4 regions of the Serratia surfactantfaciens genome follow, and region 3 is predicted to be linked to each of the others. Evidence: predicted binding sites of a transcription regulator. Region 3 holds the regulator's gene; each other region holds the start of a gene.
What was found. The regulator PhoB, encoded in region 3, activates phosphate uptake and scavenging genes when phosphate is short. The targets are predictions, from matches to a motif close to CTGTCATAAAACTGNCNNAT.
Positions count from the first base shown of each region.

Region 1 (4,211 bases), 1.0 Mb from region 3:
ACGGTGAACCGACCGAAGCGAACGCGCACCCGCATGTTTCCGACTACATTACCGTGGTGCATAACGGCATCATCGAAAACCACGAACCGCTGCGCGAACTGCTGATCGAACGCGGCTACCGCTTCAGTTCTGAAACCGATACCGAAGTGATCGCCCATCTGGTGCACTGGGAACAGCTGCAGGGTGGTACGCTGCTGGAAGTGGTTCAGCGCGTGATCCCGCAGCTGCGCGGTGCCTACGGCACCGTGGTGATGGACAGCCGCGATCCGAGCGTGCTGGTCGCTGCGCGCTCCGGCAGCCCGCTGGTTATCGGCCGCGGCGTCGGGGAAAACTTCATCGCTTCCGATCAGCTGGCGCTGCTGCCGGTGACTCGTCGCTTCATCTTCCTGGAAGAGGGCGACGTGGTGGAAGTGACTCGCCGCACCGTCAACATCTTCGACAAGCAGGGCAACGCCATCGAGCGCCCTGAGATCGAATCCCAGGTGCAGTATGACGCCGGCGACAAAGGCGCTTACCGCCACTACATGCAAAAAGAGATCTACGAACAGCCGCTGGCGCTGAAAAACACCCTGGAAGGGCGTTTCAGCCATGGCCAAATCAACCTGAGCGAGCTGGGCCCACACGCCGACGAGTTGCTGGCCAAGGTGCAGCACGTGCAGATCATCGCCTGCGGGACGTCTTACCACTCCGGCATGGTGGCGCGTTACTGGTTCGAAGCGCTGGCCGGCGTGCCGTGCGACGTCGAGATCGCGTCCGAATTCCGTTACCGCAAATCGGCGGTGCGTCCGGGCAGCCTGATCATCACCCTGTCGCAGTCCGGCGAAACCGCCGACACCCTGGCGGCGCTGCGTCTGTCCAAAGAGCTGGGCTATCTCGGTTCGCTGGCCGTTTGTAACGTTGCCGGCTCTTCGCTGGTGCGCGAATCCGATCTGGCGCTGATGACCAAAGCCGGTACGGAAATTGGCGTCGCCTCGACCAAAGCCTTCACCACTCAGCTTACCGTGCTGTTGATGCTGGTGGCGCGCCTGGGCCGCCTGAAAGGCATGGCGGAAAGCGTGGAGCAAGAGATCGTGCACGGCCTGCAGGCGCTGCCGGCGCGCATCGAGCAAATGCTGTCGATGGATAAACAGATCGAAGCGCTGGCGGAAGGTTTCTCCGACAAGCACCATGCGCTGTTCCTCGGCCGCGGCGATCAGTATCCGATCGCCATGGAAGGGGCGCTGAAGCTGAAAGAGATCTCCTATATTCATGCTGAAGCTTATGCGGCGGGCGAGTTGAAACACGGCCCACTGGCGCTGATCGATGCCGATATGCCGGTGATCGTCGTGGCGCCGAACAACGAACTGCTGGAAAAGCTGAAGTCCAACATTGAAGAAGTGCGCGCGCGCGGCGGTCAGCTGTACGTGTTCGCCGATCAGGACGCCGGTTTCGTCAGCAGCGAAGGCATGACCATCATTCCTCTGCCGCACGTCGAGGAAATCGTGGCGCCTATCTTCTACACCGTGCCGTTGCAGCTGCTGTCTTACCACGTGGCGCTGATCAAAGGCACCGACGTTGACCAGCCGCGCAACCTGGCGAAGTCTGTCACCGTAGAGTAATTTGCCGCAGGTAAACTGCAAAAGCCGGCCTTCGCGCCGGCTTTTTTCATGAGCGACGTAAAAGATGACGGCGAGGTTGATTCGGCGATAAAGGTTGTCATATTCAAGCGGATAGGTCGCGCCAAAACGGTTTTTTTATTGTTTGGCAATTGCGCTGTTTTTAATCTAACGAATTGATTTATAAGTAAACAAACACCATTCAGACAGGCTGTAATATAACTGTCATATTGCGTACATTTTTCTGTCACCAAACTGTCCTATTTTCCCTCCTGCAGCAATACTTACTCTGATTAAAACGACTCGAAGTCGATTTTAAATATCCCATTAGGAGGGATTATGAAACTGATGCGTACCACCGTCGCCAGTATTGTGGCAGCGACCTTCTCCCTGACCGCCGTGTCCGCGTTCGCTGCTGCCAGCCTGACCGGTGCAGGTGCGACATTCCCCGCTCCGGTTTACGCCAAGTGGGCAGATTCTTATCAGAAAGAAACCGGCAATAAAGTTAACTATCAGGGCATCGGCTCCTCTGGCGGCGTGAAGCAAATCGTGGCCAACACCGTTGACTTTGGCGCCTCCGACGCCCCGCTGTCTGACGACAAGCTGGCGGCCGATGGCCTGTTCCAGTTCCCGACCGTGATCGGCGGCGTGGTGCTGGCCGTGAATATCCCGGGCATCAAATCCGGCGAACTGACTCTGGACGGTAAAACCCTGGGTGATATCTACCTGGGCAACGTCAAAAAATGGAACGATCCGGCTATCACCAAGCTGAACCCTGGCGTGAAACTGCCTGACCAGAACATCGCCGTGGTGCGCCGCGCCGACGGTTCCGGCACCTCGTTCGTGTTCACCAGCTACCTGTCCAAGGCCAACGCGCAGTGGAAAGAGAAGATTGGTGCCGGTTCTACCGTTAACTGGCCGACCGGTCTGGGCGGCAAAGGCAACGACGGCATCGCCGCCTTCGTTCAGCGTCTGCCTGGCTCTATCGGCTATGTAGAATACGCGTACGCCAAGCAGAACAACCTGGCTTACACCAAGCTGATTTCCGCCGACGGCAAACCGGTCAGCCCGACCGAAGAGAGCTTCAGCAACGCCGCCAAAGGCGCGGATTGGAGCAAAACCTTCGCTCAGGATCTGACCGATCAGAAAGGCGACAACGTGTGGCCAATCACCTCCACCACCTTCATTCTGGTGCACAAAGAGCAGAAAAACCCTGCTCAGGGTGCCGAAGTGCTGAAGTTCTTCGACTGGGCCTACAAAACCGGCGGCAAACAGGCTAACGAGCTGGATTACGCCACCCTGCCGAAAGAAGTGGTTGAGCAGGTGCGTGCAGCCTGGAAAACCAACGTAAAAGACAGTTCAGGTAAAGCGCTGTACTAACAACGCAGGGGCGCGGGTTCGCCGCGCCCCACAAGTTCTTCAGGCTCCAATCCCGGTTGGGGCTGCCAGGGTTCAAACAGAGAGTAATCTATGGCTGAGTACAAGCCGACCATCAAAGCACCGGGCAAAAACGGTGACATCATTTTCAGCGCGCTGGTGAGACTGGCTGCGCTGATTACCCTATTGTTGCTGGGCGGCATCATCGTTTCGCTGATCTTCGCCTCCTGGCCAAGCATGCAGAAATTCGGCTTCGCTTTCCTGTGGACCAAAGAGTGGGACGCGCCCGCGGAGCAGTTCGGCGCGCTGGTGCCGATCTACGGCACCGTGGTCACCTCGCTTATCGCGCTGATCATCGCCGTGCCGGTCAGTTTCGGCATCGCGCTGTTCCTGACCGAACTGGCGCCGAACTGGTTGAAGCGGCCGCTGGGCATCGCCATTGAGCTGTTAGCGGCCATTCCGAGCATCGTCTACGGCATGTGGGGCCTGTTCGTGTTCGCCCCGCTGTTCGCCGAATATTTCCAGACGCCGGTGGGCGAAGTGCTGTCGGGCATTCCGATCGTCGGCGAGCTGTTCTCCGGCCCGGCCTTCGGCATCGGCATCCTGGCCGCCGGGGTGATCCTGGCTATCATGATCATTCCTTACATCGCCGCGGTGATGCGCGACGTGTTCGAACAGACCCCGGTGATGATGAAAGAGTCGGCCTACGGCATCGGCTGCACCACCTGGGAAGTCATCTGGCGCATCGTGCTGCCGTTCACCAAAAACGGCGTTATCGGCGGCGTGATGCTGGGCCTGGGCCGCGCGCTGGGGGAAACCATGGCGGTGACTTTTATCATCGGCAACACCTACCAGCTCGACAGCGCTTCGCTGTATATGCCGGGCAACAGCATCACCTCGGCGCTGGCCAACGAATTCGCCGAAGCCGAGTCCGGCGTGCACACCGCCGCGTTGATGGAGCTGGGCCTGATTCTGTTTGTTATCACCTTTATCGTGCTGGCGCTGTCGAAACTGATGATCATGCGTCTGGCCAAGAATGAGGGGCGTTAACATGGCGACGATGGATATGCAAAACGCAGTCGTGCTGGCGGAAAGCCGCCGCAAAATGCAGGCCTGGCGCCGGCAGAAAAACCGCCTCGCGCTGTTCTTGTCGATGGCGACCATGGCGTTCGGGTTGTTCTGGCTGATCTGGATCCTGATTGCCACCGTCACCAAAGGCTTCGACGGCATGTCGCTGGC
Region 1 covers NZ_CP016948.1:4,443,687-4,447,897, forward strand. Annotated here, with positions in the region: gene glmS (glutamine--fructose-6-phosphate transaminase (isomerizing)) at 1-1,598, shown strand, start outside; gene pstS (phosphate ABC transporter substrate-binding protein PstS) at 1,935-2,975, shown strand; gene pstC (phosphate ABC transporter permease PstC) at 3,066-4,022, shown strand; gene pstA (phosphate ABC transporter permease PstA) at 4,024-4,211, shown strand, end outside.
Region 1: a site for PhoB is predicted at 1,840-1,859, ahead of pstS (phosphate ABC transporter substrate-binding protein PstS). Genes of this name have one in related genera too.

Region 2 (4,211 bases), 790 kb from region 3:
CTACGCAGCGGAAAGCGGAAGTACACGATGGCGTAAGCCGACAGCACCGACACCGCGATCTTGCCGAAGGTGATCGCCAGCGCCATGATCACGCTGTTCAGCAGCAGCAACGAGAACGGCACTTTGAGGTTGCCCACGCCGCCCTGCCAGATATTGCGGATGTTCTCCCACAGGTGGCCGCCGGGCACCAGCGTCATCGGCACCTGAAACACCTGTTTGTCGTCCAGCGTGGCGGCGACAAAGGCCACGTACAGCGGGAACAGCACCACCAGCACGCCGATAATCAGCATCACATGGCTGAAGATGTCCAGCCCGCGTCGATTCTCAATCATTGGTAGCGCACCTTACGTTCAACGAAGCGGAACTGGATCACCGTCAGGCCGATCACCAGCAGCATCAGGATCACCGACTGCGCGGCGGAGCTGGAGAGATCCAATCCGGCGAAGCCTTCGCGGTAGATCTTGTAGATCAACGTGGTGGTGGACTGCACCGGCCCGCCGCCGGTGGCGGCGTCGATCACCGGGAAGGTATCGAAGAAGGCGTACACCAGATTGACCACCAGCAGGAAGAAGCTCACCGGCGCGATCAGCGGCAGCACCAGATGGAAGAAGCGGCGTACCGGACCGGCGCCGTCGATGGCGGCCGCCTCCACCAGCGAACGCGGGATCGACTGCAGCGCGGCGAGGAAAAACAGGAAGTTATAGCTTATCTGCTGCCATACCGAGGCCAGCACCACCAGGAACATCGCCTGGCCGCTGTTTTGCGCATGGTTCCAGTTATAGCCCAGCCCATTGAGGAAGTGGGTGATCAACCCGAGGCCGGGGTTGAACAGAAAGATCCACAGCACCGCCGCCACTGCCGGTGCCACCGCGTAGGGCAGGATCATCAGCGTGCGGTAGAGGCGGCTGCCGCGCAGCACGTAGTCCACCAGCGCGGCGAAAAACAGCGAGACCGCCAGCCCGATGCCCGCCACCAGGAAGCTGAAGATCAGCGTGGTGTAGAACGAGTCGAGGTAGTATGGATCCTGGAACAGCTGCTTAAAGTTATCCAGCCCGACAAACTGACTGGACAGGCCGAACGGATCGAGACTCTGCACCGAATACCACAGCGCCTCGCCGGCGGGCCATAAAAAGAACACGGCGGTAATCAGCAGCTGCGGCAGCACCAATGCATAGGGCAACCAGCTGCAGCCGAAACCGGGACGGGAAGATGACATAGACGTTAAACCATTAATCGGGTGCGGGAGGATCGGCGTGAAGATGCGAGCCCGGTCTACCGGGCCCGCGACACAGGATTACTTGGTCGACGCTTCGAAACGGCGCAGCAGCACGTCACCGCGCTGCACGGCGGCGTCCAGCGCCTGCTGAGGCGTTTTCTTGCCGGTCCACACGCCTTCCAGCTCCTCATCCACCACGCTGCGGATCTGCGGCATGTTGCCCAGGCGCAGCCCCTTGGTGAACGGCAATGGCGGCTTGTTCAGCATCTGGCGAGTGGCGACGTCGGCGCCCGGGTTCTTGTCGTAGAAGCCCTGCTGCTTGGTTAGATCGTAAGCCGCGGTGGTGATCGGCAGATAGCCGGTCTTCTGGTGCCATTCGGCGGCGATTTCCGGCTGCGCCAGGTACTGCAGGAACTCGGCCACGCCCTTGTAGGTGGCGGCGTCTTTGCCGTTCATCACCCACAGGCTGGCCCCGCCGATGATGGCGTTCTGCGGCGCGTTTTTCGCGTCGGCATCGTAAGGCATCATGCCGACGCCGTAGTTGAATTTGGCGTAGTGCTTGATGTCCGCCAGCGAACCGGAAGAGGCGGTGGTGATGGCGCAATCGCCGTTGTAGAACTTCTCGGTGGATTCGTCTTTGCGGCCGAAGTAGGTGAAATCACCCTTCTTGTTCATCGCTTCGAGCAGCTCGATATGCTTGACCTGCAGCGGCTTGTTGAACTCCAGCTTGGCGTTGGTACCGCCGAAGCCATTGTTTTCACTGGCGAACGGCACGCCGTGCCAGGCGCTGAAGTTCTCCAGTTGGATCCAGCCCTGCCAGCCGCTGGCGTAGCCGCATTTCATGCCGGCCGCGCGCAGCTTGGCGGTATCCGCCGCCAGTTCCTGCCAGGTTTTCGGCGGCTGATCCGGGTTCAGGCCGGCCTTCTTGAAGGCGTCTTTGTTGTAGTACAGCACCGGCGTGGAGCTGTTGAACGGCTGCGACAGCAGATGGCCGCTCTTGTTGTCGGTGTAATAGCCGGCTACCGTCGGCACGAACACCGATTCGTCGAAGTTGATGCCGGCCTCTTTGAACACTTCGTAGACTGGCTTGATGGCCTTGCTGGCCATCATGGTGGCGGTGCCCACCTCGTAAACCTGCAGGATCGCCGGCGCTTTGCCGGAGCGGTAAGCGGCGATGCCCGCCGCCAGGCTCTGTTCGTAGTTGCCTTTATAAACCGGCACAATCTTGACGTCGCTGTGCGACTGGTTGAAGCGATCCGCCAGGGAATCCACTTCCTTACCCAGTTCGCCTTCCATCGAATGCCAGAACGGGATCTCGGTCGCCGCCAGTGCCTGAGTGCTGACCGCCAGGGTCAACGCGACGCACAGCGTGGTTTTGCGAATAGCGTAGGTGAGCATGCCTAACTCCTGAAAAAAGCTGGTGTAAATGCGCGTGAGCGAAAAGAATCAATTCTTGATGAGGGAGTGCCCCCTATAGCTTTCGAGTTGCAGCCAGGCGGCAACCTGCTGGCACCCTGGAGCTTAGCTAACTAAGTGACAGGGGGCAGCCGGGCAGCCAACAACGCTGTGGCTCGAAAGATGACGGGGGATAACATGCCATGCTCGGATGACAGAAAAATAACCGTTACATGACAGCCACATGACGGCAAGGTGAAGTGAAGATGGCGGTTTGATGTCGGCGGCGGGCATGTGCTCCGCCGCCGCGAGGATTACAGCGAACGGCGCAGACGCGCCACCGCTTCCTGCATCTGTTGCTCGGTGGCGGTGGCGAACGACAGGCGGAAGGTCGAACGATCCGGGTTGTCGGAGAAGAAGTATTCACCCGGCACGAACACCACGCCCTGCTGCAGGGTGGCGTTCAGCCATTCGGTGGCGTTGAACGGCTGGCGGAAACGCGCCCACAGGAACATGCCGCCCTTCGGCTTATCGAAGGTGATGTAGTCGCCCAGCTCCTGTTCCACCAAACCGGCCAGGATCTCGCCCTTCTGTTTGTAGGCGGCGCGGATCTTGTCGATCTGCGCCGGCAGGCGGCCCAAACCGAGGTAGCACTCGACGATGCTCTGCGACAGCGCGCTGGCGTGCAGATCCGCCGCCTGTTTGATGATCGCCACTTTATGCAGCAGGAACGGCGGCAGGATCGCCCAGCCCAACCGCAGGCCCGGCGCCAGGATCTTGGAGAAGGTCGAGGTATAGATGATGTGGTCGGTGTTGCCCAGCACCCGCTGCGACACCTGATGCAGCGTCGGGTGGCGCTCTTCGGTGAAGCGCAGCTCGCCGTACGGATCGTCTTCGATGATCAGGAAGTTATGTTCGACGGCCAGCTTCACCAGCAGTTCGCGGCGCGCGGCGCTCAGGGTGATGCCGCTGGGGTTGCCGAAGTTCGGCACCACATACACGCCCTTGATGCGCTGGGTTTTCAGCAGCTCGGCCAACTCTTCCACCACCATGCCGTCGCTGTCGGACGAAACCGACATGATGTTGGCCTCCGCCAGTTCCAGCGTTTGCAGCGCCGCCAGGTAGGTCGGGCGCTCCACCACGAACACTTCGCCCGGATTGACGATGGCGCGCATCACCAAATCCAATGCCTGCTGAGAGCCGGCGGTGACCATCACCTCTTCCGCGCGAGCGGTGACGCCGCGCTCGGCGCACAGCGCGCAGATGCGCTCACGCAGCAGCGGGCTGCCCTCGGTCAAGCCATACTGGAACGCGCTTTTCGGCTGTTCGGTGATCGCCTGCTGCGTGGCGATGCTCAATCCTTCGAAATCGAACAGCGCATCAGAGGGGATGCCGCCCGCCAGCGAAATGACGTGTTCCATCTTGCTGTGCTTAAGCAATTCACGGATGGCCGAACTTTTTACGTTAACGATGCGCTGCGCGAGTAACCCTTCTGTCTTCATTTCTTCTTCTCGTACCTGATTATTTTAATTCGTAGGGGGGCGGATTAACCGCCCAGATACGCCGACCTCACTGCTTCGTTGGCTAACAATGCAGCCCC
Region 2 covers NZ_CP016948.1:4,686,481-4,690,691, reverse strand. Annotated here, with positions in the region: gene ugpE (sn-glycerol-3-phosphate ABC transporter permease UgpE) at 1-332, opposite strand, end outside; gene ugpA (sn-glycerol-3-phosphate ABC transporter permease UgpA) at 329-1,216, opposite strand; gene ugpB (sn-glycerol-3-phosphate ABC transporter substrate-binding protein UgpB) at 1,295-2,614, opposite strand; gene ATE40_RS21885 (aminotransferase-like domain-containing protein) at 2,926-4,113, opposite strand; gene livF (high-affinity branched-chain amino acid ABC transporter ATP-binding protein LivF) at 4,158-4,211, opposite strand, start outside.
Region 2: a site for PhoB is predicted at 2,832-2,851, ahead of ugpB (sn-glycerol-3-phosphate ABC transporter substrate-binding protein UgpB). Genes of this name have one in related genera too.

Region 3 (4,211 bases):
CGTTCAGCAGCTCGATACCGCTGGCGCGCTGATGCAGCCCATCCAGATCGGTTTTGGCCTGTTTGTGGGATTCGAACACCTGTTCGGACAATCGCCCGTAGATTTCGGTGCCGGTCAGTTCTTCCAACAGCTCGGCGCGATCGTTGGCGTCGGCGTTGAGGAAGGCGGCGAACTGCCCCTGAGACAGCATCATCGACTTGGTGAAGCGGCCGAAGTCCAGCCCGGTGATGGCGGCGGTGATCTCCAGCTTGTCGCGCACTTTGTCCGCCAGGATCTTGCCGTCTTCGCGGCGGGCCAGTTCGACTTTCGGCGCCTGCAGGTTGCCGTCCGGCGCGTTTTTGGCGCGGCGCTGACTCCAGAAGGCGCGATAGCCGACGCCCTTGACCTCGAACTCGACTTCCGCCAACGATTCGGCGGTATGGCGGGTCATCAGTTCATTCTGGCTTGGCGTGACGTTGAGGCGCGGCGTCTGGTGGTATAGCGCCAGGCAGATGGCGTCCAGCAGGGTGGTTTTGCCCGCGCCGGTCGGGCCGGTAATGGCGAACAGGCCGTTGCTGGCGAACGGCTCGGCGGTGAAGTCAATCTTCCATTCGCCCTGCAGCGAGTTGAGGTTTTTTAAGCGCAGGCTGAGGATTTTCATGGGTTGTTCTCCTCGGCGTTGTGCTGCACCGCATCGACCACCTGGCGGAACATTTGGCGCATCCGCTGTTGGCGCGTTTCGGGCAGCTCAGTCTCCTGCGCCAGGCGCCGCTCGAACACTTCATTGACGCTCAGTTCGTTGAGCGTTTCCTTATCCTGCTGTGCGATCGCCTGGCGGCGCTGTTCTTTGCTGCGCCGCAGCAGCAGCACTTCCACCGGCAACTCGTCCGCCAGCAGCTGAATGCGGCGCTGGATGTCGCTGAGGTAGTCCTGCGTCGCCACTTCGATATCCAGCCACACCGGCAGCTCACCGTCATAATCGGCAAACTGCCGCAGCTGCCGTTCGATCTCGGCCAGATCGCCTTTGATCAGCTGCATGGGCTGAAACTGCGGGATCGTTAACGCTTCCACTTGCTGCAAAGCGCCGTCGGCGAAATCGACCATAAAGACGCTTTTGGCTTTGCCCAGTTCATCGAAGCTGAGCGGGATCGGCGAGCCGCTATAGCGAATGTGCTCCGATTTGGCGACGTTCTGCGCGCGGTGGATGTGGCCCAACGCGATATAGTCGGCGGGAGGAAAGGCCTGCGCCGGAAAGGCGTCGAGGGTGCCGATATAGATGTCGCGCACCGAGTCGGAGGTGGTGACGCCGACGGTGGTCAGGTGGCCGGTGGCGACGATCGGCAGCGGCAGGCCCAATTGGTCGCGGCGCTCGCAGGCCGCCTGATACAGCGTTTGGTAATGTTCGGCGATGGCTTCCTGTAACGCCTGCTGTTTCTGCGCGCCGGATTCGCCGGCGCGGCTGGTGAGCAGATCGCGTGGCCGCAAGAACGGGATGGCGCACAGCACCGCGCCCGGCTGGCCGTCGCGCCGGTTCAGCACCAGGATCTGCTGTTCGGGGGCGCCTTGCGCGCTCGCGATCACCGTGGTGTTCAGGCAGGAGAGCAGTTCACGCGATTCGTTCAGCGTCGCCACCGAATCGTGGTTGCCGCCCAGCACCACCAGTTGGCAGCCGGTGCGCTGCAGTTCCACCACAAAGCGGTTGTACAGTTCGCGGGCGTAGCTGGGCGGCGAGCCGGTATCGAACAGATCCCCGGCGACGATCAGCGCATCCACCTGCTGCTGCTCTACCTGTTCGATCAGCCAGTTCAGAAAAGCCTGGTGCTCGGCGGCGCGGCTTTTGGTGAAAAAGTACTGGCCAAGGTGCCAGTCAGAGGTGTGGATCAGGCGCATGACACTCCCGGGTGCAAAGGTAATGGCGATGATTATAAAGGCCGCGGCGCCGGCTGTCCCGGCGCAATGGCGAGGGCAGCGGAATGATTTTTCTTTACTGCGGGAAATAATCGCTATGCTTACTGCCTATAACAGCCGCTTTTTTTCATAAAAGTGTCACAAAACTGACGCATAATGGCGCCCGCAAAGTCGCTAACACATTGGCAGGATTGACGATGGCAAGACGCATACTGGTGGTGGAAGACGAAGCGCCGATCCGTGAGATGGTGTGCTTTGTGTTGGAACAGAATGGTTACCAACCGTTGGAAGCCGAGGATTATGACAGCGCCGTGACGCGCCTGTCTGAGCCGTTCCCTGATTTGGTGTTGCTCGATTGGATGCTGCCCGGCGGTTCCGGCATTCAGTTTATCAAGCATATGAAGCGCGAAGCGCTGACCCGCGATATCCCGGTGATGATGTTGACCGCGCGCGGCGAAGAGGAAGACCGGGTGCGCGGCCTGGAAGTGGGGGCGGATGATTACATCACCAAGCCGTTCTCGCCCAAGGAGCTGGTGGCGCGCATCAAAGCGGTCATGCGCCGTATTTCACCGATGGCGGTGGAAGAAGTGATTGAAATGCAAGGGCTGAGCCTGGATCCGTCCTCTCACCGCGTGATGGCGAACGATCAGGCGCTGGACATGGGGCCGACCGAGTTCAAGCTGCTGCACTTCTTTATGACCCACCCGGAGCGGGTTTATAGCCGCGAGCAGTTGCTTAATCACGTCTGGGGCACTAACGTTTATGTGGAAGACCGTACCGTTGACGTGCATATCCGTCGGCTCCGCAAGGCGTTAGAAACCAGTGGGCATGATAAAATGGTTCAAACCGTTCGGGGCACCGGCTACCGGTTCTCAACGCGCTACTGATCGCGCCGCGCTGGAGAATATGCCGTGTTAGAACGTCTGTCGTGGAAGAGGCTGGCTCTGGAGCTGGCTCTTTTTTGTCTGCCCGCCTTACTGCTGGGGCTGATTTTCGGTTATCTGCCCTGGTTCCTGCTGGCCTCTGCGCTGGCTGCGCTGGTGTGGAATTTCTACAACCAGCTCAAACTCTCCCATTGGCTGTGGATCGACCGCAGCATGACGCCGCCGCCCGGCCGCTGGAGCTGGGAGCCGCTGTTCTATGGCCTGTATCAGATGCAGCAGCGCAACCGCCGCCGCCGCCGCGAGCTGGCGCTGCTTATCAAGCGCTTTCGCAGCGGGGCCGAATCGCTGCCTGACGCGGTGGTGATGACCACCGTCGAAGGCAATATCTTCTGGTGCAACGGTCTGGCGCAGCATCTGCTCGGCTTCCGCTGGCCGGAAGACAACGGCCAGCACATCCTCAACCTGCTGCGTTATCCGGAGTTCAGCCACTATTTGCAACAGCAGGAGTTTTCGCGCCCGCTGACGCTGCAGTTGAACAACGAACATTACGTCGAATTCCGCGTGATGCCCTATTCCGAAGGGCAACTGCTGATGGTGGCGCGCGACGTCACCCAGATGCGCCAGCTGGAAGGGGCGCGGCGCAACTTCTTCGCCAACGTCAGCCATGAGCTGCGCACGCCGTTGACGGTGCTGCAGGGCTACCTGGAAATGATGGGCGACGAAGAGCAGGACGGCTCGCTGCGCAGCAAGGCGCTGAGCACCATGCAAGAGCAGACCCGCCGGATGGACGGGCTGGTCAAGCAGTTGCTGACGCTGTCGCGCATCGAGGCGGCGCCCAATGTCGACATGAACGAACGGGTGGATATTCCGCTGATGCTGCGGGTGTTGCAGCGCGAGGCGCAATCGCTGAGCGGCGGCAATCACGAGATCGCTTTCCGGGTGAACGAACAGCTCAAAGTGTTCGGCAATGAAGACCAGTTGCGCAGCGCGGTGTCTAACCTGGTGTACAACGCGGTCAATCACACGCCGAAGGGCACCCATATCGAAGTCAGCTGGCAGCAGACGGCGCATGGCGCGCAGTTCCAGGTCAGCGACAACGGGCCGGGCATCGCCGCCGAGCACCTTCCGCGCCTGACCGAGCGTTTTTATCGCGTCGACAAGGCCCGTTCGCGCCAGACCGGCGGCAGTGGGCTGGGGCTGGCGATCGTCAAACACGCGCTCAGCCATCACGACGCGCGGCTGGAGATCCTCAGCGAACCGGGGATCGGCACCCGCTTTATCTTTACCTTACCCAACCGGTTGATTGTTCCGGCCGCTTTATCAGAGAATGCGGTGAAAAATTAACGCGAGACACCGGTATGACCCGAATTACCCGAGGGCTGTTGCTTTGCCTGGCGCTGCTGGCCGGACGTGGCGCGCTGGCGCAGCCCGACGGCATGC
Region 3 covers NZ_CP016948.1:356,175-360,385, forward strand. Annotated here, with positions in the region: gene sbcC (exonuclease subunit SbcC) at 1-640, opposite strand, end outside; gene sbcD (exonuclease subunit SbcD) at 637-1,869, opposite strand; gene phoB (phosphate response regulator transcription factor PhoB) at 2,085-2,774, shown strand; gene phoR (phosphate regulon sensor histidine kinase PhoR) at 2,799-4,115, shown strand; gene ATE40_RS01695 (PstS family phosphate ABC transporter substrate-binding protein) at 4,130-4,211, shown strand, end outside.

Region 4 (4,211 bases), 2.3 Mb from region 3:
CGATCCGGCGCTGCCGCCGCGGCTGGTGGCCGCTAAACAGGCCGATCTCGCCATCACCTATCAGCCGCAGCTGCACTTCTTCGCCGATCAGGGCCTGCCGCTGATGCGCGTCGGCACGCTGATCAACACGCCGCTGAATACGGTGATCGCGCTGGACAAGAACATCGCCTCGCCGGCGGATCTCAAGGGCAAAACGGTGGGTTACTCGGTCAGCGGCATCGAACAGGCGACGCTGGCCACCATGGTTGAACACGAGCATCTCAAACCGCAGGATATCAAGCTCATCAACGTCAACTTCCAGCTGACCAGCGCCCTGCTGGCGGGCCAGGTCGATGCGGTGATCGGCGGCTACCGCAACATCGAAGCGCTGGAGCTCAAGCTGCAGGGTAAAGAACCGGTGGTGTTCAACGTCGAAGATTACGGCGTGCCGGCCTACGACGAGCTGATCATCGTCGCCAACCGCGATGCGGTGAACGAGCCGAAAATTGGCAAATTCCTCGCCGCGCTGAAACAAGGCAGCGACTACCTGCACGCGCACCCGCAGGACACCTGGCTGGCGTTTGCCAAGGCGCACCCGGAGCTGAATACCGAGCTGAACAAGCAGGCCTGGCAAGCCAGCCTGCCGCTGTTTGCGCGCGATCCGGCCAAGCTGGATCGCGCCCGCTACCAGGCTTACGAGCAGTTCCTGTTCGACAACAAGCTGATCAAGAAAATCACCCCGGTAGAACAGTACGCGGTGGAGCTGGACTGATCACGCCGAGGCGGCCGGCGGCGCCACCGTCACCTCGCCCTGGCCGCTGCGCTGCAATGCCGCCTTCACCAGCCCGTTGGCCTTGCAGCGTTCAATAAAGCCGTTCACATAGGCGGCGCCCTGCGTTTTTTGCCGCGGCACCGCCATCGCCTGACGGATGGCGGTGAAATGCCCCTCCAGCACCCGGTAGCCCGGATGGGCGGCCGCGGCGGCCAGCAGCGGCTGACGCACGCCGGCCGCCGCCTCCAGCCCCCGTTCGAAAAACAGCGCGATCGCCTCGGCAGAGGTTGCCGCCCGCACCAGTTGCGCCTGCTGCAGCGTGCGCGATAAAAACAGGTCATACGCCGCCCCCTGGCCGACCGCAATGCGCACTTCCGGCCTGTCGAGCTGCGCCACCTCAAAGTAAGGCGCGTCGTTCGCCACCAGGTAAGTCCCCTCAATGATCACGTAGGGTTCGCTGAACGCAATCTGCGCCGCGCGCACCGGCTCGATGGCCATAAACGCCAGGTTCCAGGCGCCGCTGTCCAGATCGGCGAACACCTTGCCCGCCGCGTCATAGGTCACCAGCTCGAGCGTCACGCCCAGTTCCTGAGCCAGCGCGGTGGCCAGCTCCACCGAAGCCCCCTGCGGTTTGCCGCCGGCCCCCGCCTGCGCCAGCACCGGATTACCGTAGTTGATCGCCGCGCGCAACACGCCTTGCGGGGCCAAATCCTCGAGTACCGCTGCGGAAATCGTCTGCATACTGCCTCCTGAATGGCTGATGGGCGCGCCGTCGTGGCGCTCATTAAGCGTAGAGCGAAACCTCCGACCAGCAAGCTTTCGCCGCCGTGGCCGCCGCTGGCGTGATTAACGTCACACTATCGTCATAAAAATGTACAATAGCCGCCGCTCGTCGGCCGTAGCGGGAGATCGCGCGTTGTTCCGCCGCCGGCAATAGGCTATACCCTTCACTTTTCGCGCCGCGGCACGGCCGGCGGCGCAGACCAGGGCAGCAACGTTTTTTCCAATCAGACAGGGTTTGGCGGATGGTTTTAGCAGTCGTTTCGTTTGTTCTCTTTTTGGCGTCGATTTTGATTTATCGCACCCGGGCCGCCGCCAACCGCTGGTGGTTCGCCATTTTGCTGACGCTGCTCGGCAGCTATCTGGTGCTGAACGTCATCCTGATCGCCAGCAACTACTTTACCGGCGACGGCATCACCGATGCGGTGATCTACACCGTCACCAGTAGCCTCAAGGGCGCCGGCGTCAGCAAATACGTGCTGCCGTTTATCGGCCTGCTGGCGGCGCTGGGGGGAGTTTTCGCCGTGCTGGCCCGCAGCCTGCTGCGTCGCAAGGCTAAAGGCAGCAGCGTGGCCTACAGCGTCGTCGCCGTGCTGCTGGCGCTGTTTTCGGTCGGCACCACCCCGGCGTTTCAGGACATTTCGCTGCTGGTCAAGAGCCAGATCGTCGGCGATACCGCCGATTTCACCACCTACTACAAGGCGCCGAAAAAGACCGTGCAGGGCAAGCGGCCGAACCTGGTGTATATCTATGCCGAGAGCCTGGAGCGCACCTACTTCGACACCGAGCTGTTTCCCGGTTTGGCCGACGAACTGAATGCCCTGCGCGCCGACAGCATCGACTTCAGCAACACCCAGCAGCTGCCGGGTACCGGTTACACCATCGCCGGCATGGTCGCCTCGCAGTGCGGCATTCCGCTGTTCGCACCCTTCGACGGTAACGCCTCCAGCGCGGTCTCCACCTTCTACCCGGAGAACGTCTGCCTGGGCGACGTGCTGAAGGCCGCCGGCTACAGCAACTATTTCTACCAGGGCGCCGAGCTGGCGTTCGCCGGTAAAGACACCTTCCTGAAATCCCACGGCTTCGATCACGTTTACGGCTTCAAAGAGCTGCGCGATCGGGTCGCCGATCCAAGCTATAAAAACGACTGGGGCTGGTACGACGACACCGTGCTGGACGTGGTGTACGGCAAGTTTGTCGAACTGTCCGAACAGCGCCAACCGTTCTCGCTGTTTACCCTGACCGTCGACACCCATCACCCGGACGGTTTTATCTCCGCCGGCTGCAGCAAGCAAAGTTACGCCTGGCAGAATAAGGACAACCGCTCGCTGAGCGCGGTGGCCTGCAGTCAGCAGCACATCGCCGCGCTGATCGACAAGATCAAACGCTCGCCGTACTTCAGCAATACCGTGATCGTGGTGTCTTCCGACCACCTGGCGATGAACAACACCGCCTACGACATTCTGACCAAGCAGAAGCGCCGCAACCTGTTCTTCATCATCGACGGCACCCGGCCGCAGGCGGAGCAGCGCCACGAAAAGCGCAGCACGCTGGATAACGGCGCCACGGTGCTGGACGTGATGGGCGGCGACAACTATATCGGCCTCGGCCGCAGCAGCCTGTCGGCGCCGTCGCTGTCTACGGTGTTCCTGAACATCGAAGAGAAGATCAACGGCTGGAAACCAGCGGTGATCAACCAGTGGGGTCTGCCGAACCGCATCAGCGACTACAGCGTGGATACACGCCAGCGCAGCTTCAGCTTCTCCGGCGTCACCTATAAGGTGCCGTTCATCCTGCGGGTGGGCGATAACCGCATCGAACCGATGTTCAACGTCTATCTCTCCACCCCGCTGCGCAAGCAGCTGGCCGGGCTGGGGGCGGGGGAGAAATTCGTCTGGGTCGATAAATGCTACGAGATCGGCCGGGTCTGGGCGCCGCAGTTGGCGCTGAGCACCGACATCTGCGTGGCCTCAGGTATCCTGGCCTCGCCGCCGCAGATCGCGCAGGCCAGCGGCGAGCGCTTTCGCGGCAAGGTAAACTTTGGTGCCCCGACGGCGGACAGCGTCGCCGACTACCAAAACGCCGTCGCCCGCCTGCAGGTGGACGACGCGGCGGTGAAATACCGGGCGGACGCCATCGAGTTCATGCTGCCCGGCATGCCGGAACAGGTGAAGGCCATCACCGGCGTCTCCGCCGTCGAGGAATGGGGCCGCTGGTCCGACGCCAATCTGGCGCCGGCGGTGAACATCGATTACGTCGATCCGCTGCCTAAAACCTTCGATCTGGTGCTGCGCGCCCGCGCCTACGGCAACAACGTCGGCGAACCGATTTCGGTGCGCGTCGGCGACGAAGAGCGTTTCGTGTCGCTCGGCGAACAGGACAGCACCGTCACCCTGCGCTTCGATAACCCGCGCGGCGCGCAAAACATCAGCATTACGCCGCCGGCGCCGACCGAGCCGAAAGAGAGCGCCAGCGGCGGCTTCACGCCGAAGAAACTGGGCATCGGCCTGGTGTCGCTGAAGGTCGAAGCGGCCGACCCCGCTTCCTGATCCCCCTGCGCCGCGGGCGCGGTATTTTCTTTGCCGCGCCCGTCATTTCGACCAAGCTTTTACGCCTTTCTTCGGCTAACCTGTGACGGTGAAACGCCGCAGCCCCGCCACAGAGCCGGGACATCCAAGGA
Region 4 covers NZ_CP016948.1:2,644,044-2,648,254, forward strand. Annotated here, with positions in the region: gene ATE40_RS12455 (ABC transporter substrate-binding protein) at 1-751, shown strand, start outside; gene ATE40_RS12460 (transporter substrate-binding domain-containing protein) at 752-1,492, opposite strand; gene opgB (phosphatidylglycerol--membrane-oligosaccharide glycerophosphotransferase) at 1,777-4,080, shown strand.
Region 4: a site for PhoB is predicted at 1,612-1,631, ahead of opgB (phosphatidylglycerol--membrane-oligosaccharide glycerophosphotransferase). Genes of this name have one in related genera too.